Regions from separate parts of the Hyphomonas adhaerens MHS-3 genome, predicted to be linked through region 1. Evidence: predicted binding sites of a transcription regulator. Region 1 holds the regulator's gene; the other holds the start of a gene.
What was found. Region 1 encodes HrcA, which represses chaperone genes, less so after heat shock. Its sites were predicted from a motif close to GTTAGCANTCNNCNNNGNNGANTGCTAAC; they were not measured.
Positions count from the first base shown of each region.

Region 1 (6,894 bases):
GCGAAGCGGACGACAGCTCTTTCTTGGCCTTCTCGGCTTCTTCCTTCAGACGCTGGAGGGCCAGCTTGTCCGTCTTCAGGTCGATGCCCTGGTCCTTTTTGAACTCTTCGGCGAGGTAATCGACGATGCGAAGGTCGAAGTCTTCACCGCCGAGGAAGGTGTCGCCGTTCGTGGACAGCACTTCGAACACGCCGTCGCCGATTTCCAGCAGCGAGACGTCGAACGTACCGCCGCCGAGGTCGTAGACCGCGATCGTCTTGTTCTCGCCCTTGTCCAGACCGTAGGCGAGGGCGGCTGCCGTCGGCTCGTTGATGATGCGCAGCACTTCAAGACCGGCAATCTTGCCGGCGTCTTTCGTGGCCTGACGCTGGGCGTCGTTGAAGTAGGCCGGGACCGTGATGACGGCCTGGGTCACTTCGCTGCCCAGATAGGCTTCTGCGGTTTCCTTCATCTTGGTCAGGATGAAGGCGGAAACTTCCTGCGGGGCGTAGTCCTTGTCACGGCCTTTGACCCAGGCGTCGCCGTTCGGACCTTTGACGATCTCGAAAGGCGAGATGTCCTTGTCCTTCTGCGCGGTCGGGTCGTCGAACTGACGGCCGATCAGGCGCTTGATGGCGTAGAATGTGAAATCCGGGTTGGTCACGGCCTGGCGGCGGGCCGGCATGCCGATCAGGCGTTCGCCGCTTTCGGTGAAGGCAACAACCGACGGGGTCGTGCGCGCGCCTTCTGCATTCTCGATGACCTTTGCCTGGCCGCCTTCCATGACGGCAACGCAGGAGTTTGTGGTCCCGAGGTCGATACCAATAATCTTGCTCATCTTGTGTCTCTCTCTCCTATAGCCGCCACCCGCCCCGTTCGCGCGGTCTGCTCAGCAGCCCCGCAAGGCAGATGGCTCTGCAAGTGACGTTTTGAGTAGGCGAATGGAGGGTTTGAACCTGTTCGCCTGTTCGGTTTGGGATATGGGGAAATTTCAACAGGTCACAAGAGGCGTGCGACGCCTTTTCCATGTCTCGCTGCGGATTGCGGCCATAGACCGCGCCTATGGCAGCTTCTTGCAGGATTTATTTGAGAATCGTTCGCATCTACACCATATTGGCAGGAAGAACAGCCCGGATTCATGGGCCATAGAGGGTCCATAGAGGGTCTGTTGAGGGTGTTCTTGATGGTCTGAAGCGGGAGTTATCCAACAAATGTCTTTGCAGGTTTTCAAGACAGCGACCTACAGCCTCATGCATCTGATTGTGGCGATGACGGTGGCCTTTCTCCTGACCGGCAGCTGGCACGCCGCGCTGGCCATCGGCCTGATCGAGCCGCTGGTCCAGACAGCTGCCTACACGCTGCACGAACGCGCCTGGGCCCGGGCCCGCCTGCCCGCAAGGGCGGCTGCCGGCTGAATGGAACTGGCTTGCGTCTGGCCAGGTGAGGATATGTGCCGCATAGTTCCTCTACGTTAGGTGGGAGGAACGTACATGTTGAAAGTCATCCGCATATTGGCGGCCGTGATCAGTCTTGCGGTCTTGCCGGCGATTGCCGTTGCGCAGGATATCGACGGGGTGGTCGAACACCCGATGATCGAACGCTATCCCGGGCAAGTGATCGCCTGGCAACACATTGAAAACTATCAGCCTTACAAGGTCGCGGTCGGGCCGGTGACCGGCTATCGCCAGATTGGCGACTGGATCGAAACCGAGGGCCGCGTCACCCGGACCTTTTACAAATATGAAGGCGAAGACCGGTCCTATTCCGAGGTCTACAAGAACTATCTCGATGCGCTGAATGCAGAGGGATTCGAAATTCTCGGTGAGGGGATGTCGGCGGACCGCAAAGGGGCGGCGGTCGGCTCTCGCCAGTGGATGGAGGTGACCTTCAAGGAGAACCCGGCCACCAAGCCCGGTGCTGTCGGAACAATGTTTTCCGGAACGTCATCCTCCGGCGGGGCAGGGGCCATTGTGGCCAGCAAACAGCGCGCTTCCGGTAAGGCTTATGTGGTGATTTATGTCGAACAGCATGCAAGAAACTATGTCGGAACGCTGATCGACATCGTCGAGGTGGAAGCCGCCGAGACGGGCCTCGTCGTGGTGGATGCCGAAGCCATGGGCGCCGATATCGAAGAGTATGGCCGCGTCGTTCTGAACGGGATCGTGTTCGATTTCGACAAGGCCACGCTGAAGCCGGAATCGAAAGCCGCACTTGATGCCATTGCCGACTATCTGGCCACCCATCCAGACAAGGCGTTTTATGTGGTGGGGCATACCGACTCCAAGGGCGCCTATGCCTATAACAGCAAGCTGTCGGATGACCGCGCCCGCGCCGTCGCCGATGCGCTGAAGCAGGACTATGACATCGCACCCGACCGGCTGGAGCCGCACGGCGTCGGCCCCTTGTCGCCGGTATTCTCCAATGCCAGCGATGCCGGACGGGACCAGAACCGGCGGGTCGAGCTGGTAGAGCGTTGAGGGTGGATGACGAAAGAGGCGTGGCGATGCAGCTGGATGTCGTCAGCACGGTGAATGATCCCGGTGTTCCGGGCAAGACAGGTGACGACCGGGCCGGGTTCGATGCGGCCGCCGGCACGGCCTGGGTGCTGGACGGGGCGACCGATGTGACCGATCTGCGCCCGTTCCCGGCCTGCGAAAGCGGCGCGGCCTGGATCGCCGAAGCGCTGTCAGACCGGCTGATGCAGGGCCCTGAAGCTGGCGACGCGCCAGAGGCCTATTTCGCCTCCGTGCTGGCCGATGTGCGCCAGCAAGCCGAAGCGGAAACGCGTATCCCGCTGGACAAATTGCCGGGCGAAGCCCTGCCTATCGCTTCCGGAATCTGGATGTGGCTGCAAGGTGCAGAAGCGGTGTTCGTCTTCATGGGCGACTGCATGGCGCTCATCCGGTCCGCGGCGGGCGTTCGCCTGATCGGGCAGGCCGAGAAGGCCGAGGACGAGACCGCCACCGCGCGCCGGATGCTGGCACTGACGCCTGAAGAGCGTATGGGCTGGCTGCGCCAGGCCCGGCGGATGTCCAATGAAATCGGGACGGCCTTTGGCCTGGGGCCGGATGTTGTCAGCAATCTCAGGACGGCGCGTCTCGCAATGCGTCCGGGCGATGAGGTCTGCCTGATGAGCGACGGGCTCTACCGGCTGATCTCGCCCTATGCGACGCACACGCTCGAAAGCCTGATGGCAGACCTGTCGGACAAGGGCCTGCCTGCCCTGATCCGGAGGCTCCGCGATTTCGAGGAGTCCCCGGACGGCGACATCCCCCGCATCAAGCGCAGGGACGACGCCTCAGCGGTCTACCTGAAAATCGAAGCCTAGTTCGTTGAGCCGGCGCTGACGGCGACCATGGCGGCGCGCAGGACGCGGTCGCCGATCTTCCAGCCGGGCTGGAACACGTCATGGATCGTGCCATTGGCCTGCGGGGAGGGGACGTTTGCCACCGCCTGGTGCAGGTTCGGGTCGAAGGCATCGCCCGGCATGGCAGCGATCACGGTCACGCCGTTGCGGGCCAGAGCCGTGTGCAGTTCCTTCTCGGTCATCTCGATGCCGCCGAGCAGGTTCTTGCCTGGCTCCGACAGGCCGGCCCGGTCGTCATCGGACAGGGCCGACAGGGCGCGGGCGAGATTGTCCGACACGCTCAGCAGTTCAGCGGCAAACTTCTCGATGGCATAGACCCGTGCATCGGCGACCTCTTTCTGGGCGCGCTTGCGGGTATTGTCGAGATCGGCGAGCGTGCGCAGCAGCTGGCCGCGCATTTCTTCCTTCTCCGCTTCGAGGCGCAGGATCGTGTCTTCCGGCGTCGCCTCTTCCGGGGCGTCGGTCTCAGGCGTTTCGACAGCTTCGGTGTCTTCAGTCTTCGCTTCGTCGCTCATCATTTTCCGTCCTTGGCGCGGCGGCGGGAGAGGATCTCGCCCACGACCTTCGCTGTATAGTCTACCATCGGGATCACTCTTGCATAATTCAGCCGTGTCGGGCCAATCACGCCAAGTGCCCCAATGACCTGTTTTCCGCCACCCATATAGGGTGCGACGATCACACTTGAACCTGATAACGGGAAAAGCTGGTTTTCGGAGCCGATGAAGAGTCGCACCCCGCCAGCTTCCCGCGTCGTATCGAGGATATCGAGCACATTCTGCTGGCGTTCCAGCTCATTGAACAGCTGGCGCACCCGGTCGAGATCCTCGGCGGCCTTGGCATCTTCCAGAAGGTTCGCGCGGCCGCGCACGATCAGCGAACGGCCCCGGCCGGGCGTTTCGCCGCTCCACTGGGCGAGGCCTTGTTCGACAAGTCCGGCGGCGGTCACGTCCAGCTGCGCCCGGCGGGAGCTCAGCTCGTCGCGGACATCCTGCGCCGCTTCGGCGAGCGTGCGGCCCTTCATGCGGGTGGAAAGGTAATTGCCCGCTTCGATGAGGGCGGTGGAGGGCAGGCCTTCCGGCACCTGGATGAAGCGGTTTTCCACGTCGCCATCTTCGGTCAGCAGGATGCAGATGGCATCGCGCGGGCCGAGGGGCAGGAATTCGACATGCCGCACAGCGGCGTCGCGCTTCGGCGAGGACACAAGACCTGCGCCGCCCGCAAGGCCGGACAGGATGCCTGAGGCTTCGGACAGGACATTCTCGAAATCCGCCCCGGCCGACTTCAGCCGGTCGTCGATGGCTTCCCGGTCCGTCCGGGCCGGTTCGCCGATCTCCAGGAACCCGTCCACGAACAGGCGCAGGCCCATATGGGTCGGGGCCCGTCCGGCAGAGATGTGCGGCGCGTCCAGCAGGCCCAGCTCGGTCAGGTCCGCCATGACATTCCGGATCGAGGCGGGGGAGAGGGCAATGCCGCCCTTGGACAGGGTGCGGGAGCCGACGGGTTCTCCGGTCATGAGGTAGCCCTCGACGATCTCGCGGAATATGTCCCGCGAGCGCTGGTCGAGGCGCTGCATCAGCGATTGGGAGTCCGGATGTGTCTGCATACTGAAAGGGATAGGGGGCCGGTGCCCGGGGTTCAATAGGCCTCACACCGTGAGGTTGGTGCCATGGTCGCGGTCCGGGGCGGTCCGCCAGGCGAAATAGGAGTAAATGGACGAGATCAGCGCCGCGCCAATGACCAGCACCGGCAGCTGAACGGCCAGCCAGATACCGTTCAGGATAAAGGCGCCGGCAAGGCCCAGCGCCCCGGCGCCCATGTACAGGGGGCCGGCGATCCGGTGGGTCTTTTCCCAGGCCGTATCGGAAGACAGCGTCCAGGGAGTCCGGATCCCGAAGAAGAAGCTGGACCGCGTCTTCGGCAGGTAATTGCCGATAATGATCATCAGCACAGCGGCGCCCGCGATCACCCAGCGCACCATCTGGCCAGACCCGCCGGCGCTGTCGCCGGGATGGAGCATCTGCAGGGCAGTGCCGCCATGAATGCAGGTCAGCAGCACCATCACCCCCAGCCAGACCGCGACATAGCCGCGGCGGCCTGTCTCGATATTGCCCTTGCGCGGGTCGATCACCGGCACGGCGGCGAGGAGCAGCCCGACAGCGAGCGTGATGGCCGGCATGATCCAGAGGTAACGCACCGCCCCGGCGCGGTCGGCCCATCGGTCCGGCGACCCGTCGGCGCCCCAATGCACCGGGAACTCTCCCGTCGCCGGCAGGGCAAAGGTGGCGGCCGCCGAGATCGCTGCGCCTGCAACGACCGCGCCCGCCGTGATCAACAGGCCATTACGGATAAAGGGTTTCATTCGGCTGCCTCCTTGATGGGGTCATCACCGTCATCCCGGCCGATCAGGCCGAGCAGGGCGGTGGCGGCGTCTTCCAGCACGCTGGTATTGATGCGGTAGAGAATCTGGTTGCCCTGCCGTTCGGCCGTAACCAGCTCGGCGTCCTTCAGCACGGCGAGGTGCCGGCTCATGGTCGGCCAGCTCGTGTCGAACTCGGCAGCGAGGTCCCCGGCAAGCCGCGGGCCCTGGCGCAGGAGCGTCAGGATCTGCCGGCGGGCAGGATGGGACAGGGCCTTGAAGACGGCGTTTTGCATTTCTGCTAATTAGTGAAAATGCTAAATTGAGTCAAACAGGCATCGCTCTGCGCCAAGGGCGGGTGCCGGAAAGGCTAGTACAGGCCTTCGATTTCACCGTCGGAATTGAGAGAAACGCCCTCGGCCGCCGGGTGCCGGGGCAGGCCGGGCATGGTCATGATGTCTCCGCAAATGCCGACGACGAAGCCGGCGCCTGCCGACAGGCGTACCTCCCGCAATTGCAGGACATGCTTGTCCGGCGCACCGACCAGTTTCGGATTGTTGGAGAAGCTGTACTGCGTCTTGGCCATGCAGACCGGCAGGCGGCCATAGCCGGCCTCTTCCATCCGCCGCAGTGCGGCGCGGACATTGTCAGATGCCTCGACCCGTTCGGCGCGATAGATCTCGCGGGCCACGGTTTCGATCTTTTCCAGCAGGGGCGCTTCATCCCGATAGAGCGGTTTGAACTCGGACGGATGCGTCTCCATCGTGTCGATAACTTTCCGCGCCAGGTCTTCCGCGCCGCGGCCGCCTTCGGCCCAGTGCGTGCAGACCGACACTGGCACACCAAGGTCATGGCAATAGGATTCGATGGCGGCCAGCTCGCTGGACGTGTCGGAGGTGAACCGGTTGATGGCGACGACAACCGGCACGCCGAATTTCTTCAGGTTCTCGATGTGGCGCCCGAGATTGCCGAGACCGGCTTCCAGCGCGCCATACCCCACGGAGGCCGATTCCTTGAGCGACAGGCCGCCATGCATTTTCAGGGCACGGACAGTGGCGACAACAACGGCGGCCGATGGGGTCAGGCCTGCCTGGCGGCATTTGATGTTGAAGAACTTTTCTGCGCCGAGGTCAGCCCCGAAACCGGCTTCGGTGACGACATAATCCGACATCTTCAGCGCGGCCTTCGTCGC
Region 1 is NZ_ARYH01000001.1:1,179,537-1,186,430, forward strand. Features, by position in the region: partial or broken gene dnaK (molecular chaperone DnaK) at 1-820, opposite strand, end outside; gene HAD_RS05860 (DUF2061 domain-containing protein) at 1,191-1,394, shown strand; gene HAD_RS05865 (OmpA family protein) at 1,470-2,456, shown strand; gene HAD_RS05870 (protein phosphatase 2C domain-containing protein) at 2,459-3,307, shown strand; gene HAD_RS05875 (nucleotide exchange factor GrpE) at 3,304-3,861, opposite strand; gene hrcA (heat-inducible transcriptional repressor HrcA) at 3,861-4,919, opposite strand; gene HAD_RS05885 (SdpI family protein) at 4,992-5,705, opposite strand; gene HAD_RS05890 (autorepressor SdpR family transcription factor) at 5,702-5,998, opposite strand; gene HAD_RS05895 (formate--tetrahydrofolate ligase) at 6,073-6,894, opposite strand, start outside.

Region 2 (6,894 bases), on a different contig from region 1:
GCCGGTCGTCCCGCCGGTGTAGAGGAAAAGGAGGTCGTCGCCGGAACGCGGAATGCCCAGCGGAGAGGGGTCGCCTTCTGTCGCGAGTTCTTCATAGGCGATTGCGAAGTCGGCCGTTTTGCCGCCGCCGACCTGCACCCAGACCAATACTTCCGGCAGGCGGGGCTGGACCTTCAATACCTGGTCCATAAACTCGACATCGAAGAACACGACCGTCGCATCGGAATTGTCGAAAATGTAGAACAGCTCTTCTTCGAGGTAGCGGTAATTGACGTTCACATGCGTCAGGCGGCCTTTGAAGCAGGCGGCGAGACCTTCCATGTATTCCGGCTGGTTGCGCAGGTAGAAGCCGGCCTTGTCGCCGACCTTTGCGCCGCGGGCCAGCAGGTTGCGCGCCATCCGGTTGGACCGGGCCGTCATGTCGGGCCAGGAAATGCGGCGATCGCCATGGATCAGCGCCATGTCCTCCGGCCCCAGCGCGGCGCCGACCGCATCCAGGATATCGCCAAGGTTCCAGAAATTGAGCTCGGTCATGGGTTTCCTCCGTCTTCTGCTCCTGGGCAGGGCGCTGCTGGTCTTTGTGCCAGCTTGCCAGGGCAGATTGCCGGAAGATCGTACCAGTGACGTTACGGTCATCAATGGCCAAAACAAAGGCGGCCCTCCGAAATCGGAGGGCCGCCCTAAGGTCATTCCGCGAGGGAATGGGGGATTGGCTTAGAAGCCCATGCCGCCCATGCCACCCATGCCGCCCATGTCCGGCATGCCGCCGCCGGCCGGTGCATCCTTCTTAGGTGCTTCGGCGATGGCAGCTTCCGTCGTGATCAGCAGGCCAGCCACGGAAGAGGCGTTCTGCAGGGCCGAGCGGACAACTTTCACCGGGTCGATGACGCCCATGGCAACCAGGTCGCCATATTCTTCGGTCTGGGCGTTGAAGCCGTGCGAGCGGCTCTTGGTCTGCAGGATCGTGTTCACGACCACAGAACCTTCGACACCCGCGTTTTCGGCGATCTGACGAACCGGAGCTTCGAGCGCCTTGCGGACGATGTCGATGCCGGCTTTCTCGTCATCATTGTCACCAACAGAGTCGATGTTCTTGGAGGCGCGGAGCAGGGCCGTACCACCACCCGGAACGATGCCTTCTTCGACAGCGGCGCGGGTTGCGTTCAGGGCGTCGTCGACGCGGTCCTTACGCTCTTTCACTTCGACTTCGGTTGCGCCGCCGACCTTGATCACGGCAACACCGCCAGCCAGCTTGGCCAGGCGTTCCTGCAGTTTCTCACGGTCATAGTCGGACGAGGTGTCGTCGATCTGCTTGCGGATCTGGGACACGCGAGCTTCGATGTCTTTCTTCTTGCCGGCGCCGTCGACGATGGTCGTGTTGTCCTTGTCGATGGAAACGCGCTTGGCTGTGCCCAGCATGTCCATCGAGATGTTTTCCAGCTTGATGCCGAGGTCTTCGGAGATGACCTGGCCGCCGGTGAGGACAGCGATGTCCTGCAGCATGGCCTTGCGGCGGTCGCCGAAGCCAGGGGCTTTCACAGCAGCGATCTTCAGGCCGCCACGCAGCTTGTTGACCACCAGGGTTGCCAGGGCTTCGCCATCGACGTCTTCAGCGATGATGAGCAGCGGCTTCTGGGATTGAACAACCTGTTCCAGGATCGGCAGCATCGGCTGCAGGCTGGACAGTTTGGACTCGTGAAGCAGGATGTACGCGTCTTCGAGTTCGGCGATCATCTTGTCCGGGTTGGTGATGAAGTACGGCGACAGGTAGCCGCGATCGAACTGCATGCCTTCGACGACGTCGAGTTCGGTTTCGAGCGACTTGGCTTCTTCAACCGTGATGACGCCTTCATTGCCGACTTTCGCCATGGCTTCAGCGATCATCGCGCCGACTTCGGTGTCGCCGTTCGCGGAAATCGTGCCGACCTGGGCGATCTCGTCGTTGGACTTCACTTTCTTGGAGTGGTGGGCAAGGTCCTTGACCACTTCAGCGGAGGCTTTTTCGATGCCGCGCTTCAGGTCCATCGGGTTCATGCCGGCAGCGACGCGCTTCATGCCTTCGCGAACGATGGCCTGAGCGAGAACGGTTGCCGTCGTGGTGCCGTCACCGGCCACATCGTTGGCCTTGGAGGCGACTTCGCGCAGCATCTGCGCGCCCATGTTCTCGAGCTTGTCTTCCAGCTCGATCTCTTTTGCGACGGTGACGCCGTCCTTCGTGGTGCGCGGTGCGCCGAAGGATTTTTCGATGACGACGTTACGGCCTTTCGGGCCGAGCGTGACTTTTACGGCGTTGGCCAGCGTGTCGACGCCCTTGAGCATCTTTTCGCGGGCTTCAGCGCCAAAAACTACGTGTTTTGCAGCCATTTCGAGTTTCCTCTTTGAATTTGCTGTATTTCTGGAAAGCGGTCAGGGGCGGAGATTATTTCTCCAGCACACCCATGATGTCGCTCTCTTTCATGATGAGCAGGTCGTCGCCATCAACGGTGACTTCCGTGCCGGACCATTTGCCGAACAGGACGCGGTCGCCCTTTTTGACGTCCAGCGCGACGGTTTTGCCGTCTTCACCGGCCAGGCCTTTACCGACTGCGACCACTTCACCTTCCTGCGGCTTTTCCTTTGCCGTGTCGGGGATGATGATGCCGCCCTTGGTCTTTTCCTCTTCCTTGACGCGGCGTACGACGACGCGATCGTGCAGGGGACGAAGTTTCATGGCTTTTGCCCTCTAATCTTGTATGCGAGTTTGAATTGATCTCACGGGAGCCAGCGGCCTTCAGCAGCGAATTAGCACTCACCACTGCTGACTGCTAGCGGTGATGCGGAAGTAGGGCGCGGACCCAATAGCGTCAACAGGATCGTTGTAAATTTTTTTGCCGGTTGTGGCCTGTTTACGCCGAAAGTGGCGTCCCCGGCGAAGGCGTGCCGCCCCTCAATTATAAAGAGAAGCCGCTCTGGCCTGGCCGAACCCATTTCCAAAGTCTGAAACCGCATCGCCAAATTTGCCGACGCAATTTGGCGGGGCGGTAGCCATTATGTGTAATAACCACCGCACATTCGGGTAGGATACCGGGCATCAAATTAGGAGAGCAGGGCGGATGAGCGCATACGCACGGGACATCAAGGATTCACTGACGTTCTTCGTCTTTGTTGCGATGACAGCGCTTTGCCTGTCATTCACCTTTTCGGTCTTTGTCTATCAGATCGGCATGCTTGACGATCCGCGGCGTTTCCTGGTGGCGAACCTTGTTGTGGCGGCCTGCGTCGCCATTCCGACGGCCACTATTGCGTCCCAACACGAGTTCCAGCTGAAGCGTTACCAGCGCCAACTTGAATCCCTGGCCTCCACCGACCCGCTGACCGGCCTGCTGAACCGCCGCTTCTTCCGCATTTCGGCCGAAGACGAGATACATCGCCAGAAACGCGCCGGCGGCATGGCCGCGGTCGTCCTGTTCGACCTCGACCAGTTCAAACGAGTCAACGACCTTCATGGACACCAGGCCGGGGATGCCATCCTGAAACGGATCGCGGAGATTGCCTATTCCGAGCTGCGCGGGCCTTTTGACAAGCTGGGCCGCTGGGGCGGGGAGGAGTTCGTTGTGCTCCTGTCGCAGGTCAACCGCGACCAGGCCTGGCTGGTCTGCGACCGCCTGCGCGAGCGGCTGGAGCATGCCGAGATCGAATACAATGGGAAGTCCCTGTCCATTACCGCCAGCTTCGGGTTCGAAATGCTTTCGGGCGACGCCTCGCTGGACCGCGTGCTGGAAGCTGCCGACCGCGCGCTCTACGTCTCGAAAACCACGGGGCGCAACCGCGTCACCTATGCCGGGCCGCGCCTCGCCGTTTCTGCCTGACCGGTCCGGGCTGGATTCCTGCCTTCTCGCACGGCATGAATGCGTGAAGGGGGAATCGCCATGGAAATCGGCAATACCAGCGAAATCGATGCCGCGATCCGCAATGCGCAACCGCTGAGCCTGCTGGCGCGCCAGAGGCCGGAATTCGCGGACGTCGAGCGGATCTGGGAAACGGAACTTGCCCCCGAACTCGGCGTGCGGGAGACGCTCCGCAAGCAAACCATTGCGCGTGCAAAGTCCCGCACCGTTCTTGGCGTCCTCGTGGCTGTGCCGGTGATCATCGCCATGATGGTCCTGTTAGGCGGGCCGGGCTTCTTCTTTCCGCTATCCTTCTTTATCGGCGCCATTCTCGTCGCGGGCATCTCAGGCTTCGACTGGCTGAAAGTCTATTCGATGAAGTCCCAGACCAAGGACCTCATCCTCAAGACGGCCTGCAGGCCGTTCGGCTTCCGCTATGAAACCCTGCATCCGGACCTTTCCGGCATTGAGGATTTTCAGTCGCTCAAAACGCGCAGCAAGGAATTGATGGAAGCCGTCAACGGACCGCAGACCGGCAAGGCGCGCAAGATCTCCACCCTGTTCGGCGATGTCCAGGTCACCACGCATGATGCGTCCGGCAATCCGGCGCCGACCCCGGCCTATCAGATCCTGAAAGATGCGGCGCTTCTGCCGGGCCACAGCCAGCGTAAATTCGAAGACCTGATCGAAGGCGAGCGTGCTGGGACCAAATTCGCGCTTGTCGAAGCGAAGCTCGATACCGGCGGCAAGAACAGCCAGACCGTTTTCCAGGGCATCCTGATTCATATCGAATACCCCCAGCGCTTTTCCGGCCGCACGCTGATGGCGCGTTCAGGCTGGTGGAAACGCGGCAAGGGCGCGGGCGACCTCGACAAGGTGCAGCTGATCTCCCGGGAACTCGACGAGGCTTTCACCGTCTATTCCAGCGACCAGGTCGAGGCGCGGGCCTTGCTCTCTCCGGACCGGATGGAGCGCCTGATCGCCCTGGAACGCCACTTCTCCGGCGGCAAGCTGCGCGGCCTGTTCGATCAGGGCCACATGACGCTGGCGCTGGAGGCCGACAACCAGTTCGAGGCAGGCTCTGTCTTCCGGCCCCTGGTCGATCCGCGGCGCTTCTCCACCGCACTGTCGGAACTGGGCCTTGTTTGCGACCTGATCGACGGCTTCCTCACCCGCGAATGGGTGCAGGGCCGCCTGTAGTCTGACTGCCGGCTGCCGCGATATCGGGCGAACTGCGCCGGATCGGCCCCGTTGTTCAGCCTCGCCTTGATGGCCGGGGCGCCTGCGTGATCAAGGTGTCCGGGTTCACGTATCCCATCATGGCCAGGAGCCTCAGACATGATTTCTCCTCTTCGTCTTTTCAGCGCAGCCGCAGCAATGTGCCTCTGTCTTGCGCCCTTGCCAGCCGCAGCTGACGACCCCGTGGAAGCGGCCACAGTCGACAGCCTTGAAGAATGGGTGGCGTTCCTGCGCTTGCCGAACGTCACGACGCAATCGACTGCGGACATCCGGGCGAACGCCGACTGGATCGAAGCAGAATTCCAGAGATACGGTTACGACGCCCAGCAGCTTGCCGATGGCGACACCCCGATGGTCTATGCGGCCTGGCCTGATCTGTCGCCGGACCGGAAGACGGTCCTGTTCTATGCCCATATGGACGGCCAGCCGGTGCATCCCGAAGAATGGGATCAGGAAAGCCCATGGTCGCCGGTCCTGAAGACCGCCGGGGGAGACGTGCTGCCGCTTGAGCGCCTGCTGAAAGGGGAGGCTGATCCGGACGACCGCCTGTTTGCCCGCTCCGCCGCAGACGACAAGGCGCCGATCATCATGCTGCTGGCGGCGATGAATGCGCTGCAGGCGGAAGGTCTTGAGCCCGCGGTGAATATCAAGATCCTCCTCGACTCCCATGAAGAAGGCGGCCCGCGGACCCTGGGCGATGTGGTGACGCGGAACGCAGGCCTTCTGGCGGCCGATGCGATTGTCATGTTGGATGGCCCGATGCACATTTCGAACCGTCCCACCGTCGTCTACGGGCACCGTGGCGGTGCCGGGTTCGAACTGACGGTTTTCGGGGCGCGTACCGAACTGCACTCCGGTCACTATGGCAATTATTCGCCCAATCCCGCCCAGCTTCTGGCCAGCCTGCTATCCACATTCAAGGATGATTGCGGCCGGGTGACGGTGGAGGGGTTCTATGATGGCGTCGTCTTCGATGAGGAAACCAAAGCCGCCTTTGCCTCGGTGCCGGACGATGAGGCCGCCATCAACCGAAGGATCGGGATTGCCGAAGCCGATTGCGTTGGCGCCAGCTATCAGGAGGCGATCAACTATCCGTCGTTCAACATCGCCGGTATCCGCTCGGCCGATGTCGGGGCTTCCCGCCGCACGATTATTCCGGAAAGTGCAACAGCCGCCATTGGTATGCGGACGGTTCCTGCGACGCCGCCACAGCGTCTCCTGTCACTCGCCCGCGCGCATATCCAGGCGCAGGGGTATCATCTGGTGGATGGGGTGCCGACCGAGGAAGAGCGGCAAACCTATCCGCGCCTCGCCTACATGACCAAGGGAGGCGGTGCGCCCGCGCTTCAGACGCCGCTGACTGCGCCGGTCGGTAACTGGATCGTCACCTCCTTGACGGAAACATTCGGCGAAGCGCCCGTTCGCATTCCGCTGATGGGCGGAACGGTGCCGACGTCCGGTCTCCGCGCGCTGGGGGCACCCATCATGTTGTTGCCGCTTGTGAATGCCGACAACAACCAGCACGCGGCAAATGAGAACATGCGGATCGGGAACTATTATGCCGGCGTACGTGCACTCCACGGCCTGATGCTGACCCCATTCGATGACAGTACGGAAGAGAAGGATAACTGAGCCGGTAAAACCGCGCCCCGGCACCATTATTTCGGGACGAGATGCGTCTCGTATCCCGGCGATCCGCCTTCCAGATGATCTGATACAAAGTCCAGCGTGAGCTGGCGGAGCGAGATCCCGTTGACGCGAAGCGTGTCGATCGGGATTTCCTCGAAGC
Region 2 is NZ_ARYH01000004.1:88,021-94,914, reverse strand. Features, by position in the region: gene HAD_RS16940 (acyl-CoA synthetase) at 1-534, opposite strand, end outside; gene groL (chaperonin GroEL) at 715-2,364, opposite strand; gene groES (co-chaperone GroES) at 2,420-2,710, opposite strand; gene HAD_RS16925 (GGDEF domain-containing protein) at 3,093-3,848, shown strand; gene HAD_RS16920 (DUF3137 domain-containing protein) at 3,888-5,066, shown strand; gene HAD_RS16915 (M20/M25/M40 family metallo-hydrolase) at 5,205-6,737, shown strand; gene HAD_RS18475 (alpha/beta hydrolase) at 6,764-6,894, opposite strand, start outside.
Region 2: the regulator HrcA is predicted to act here: its motif matches at 2,781-2,809, upstream of groES (co-chaperone GroES).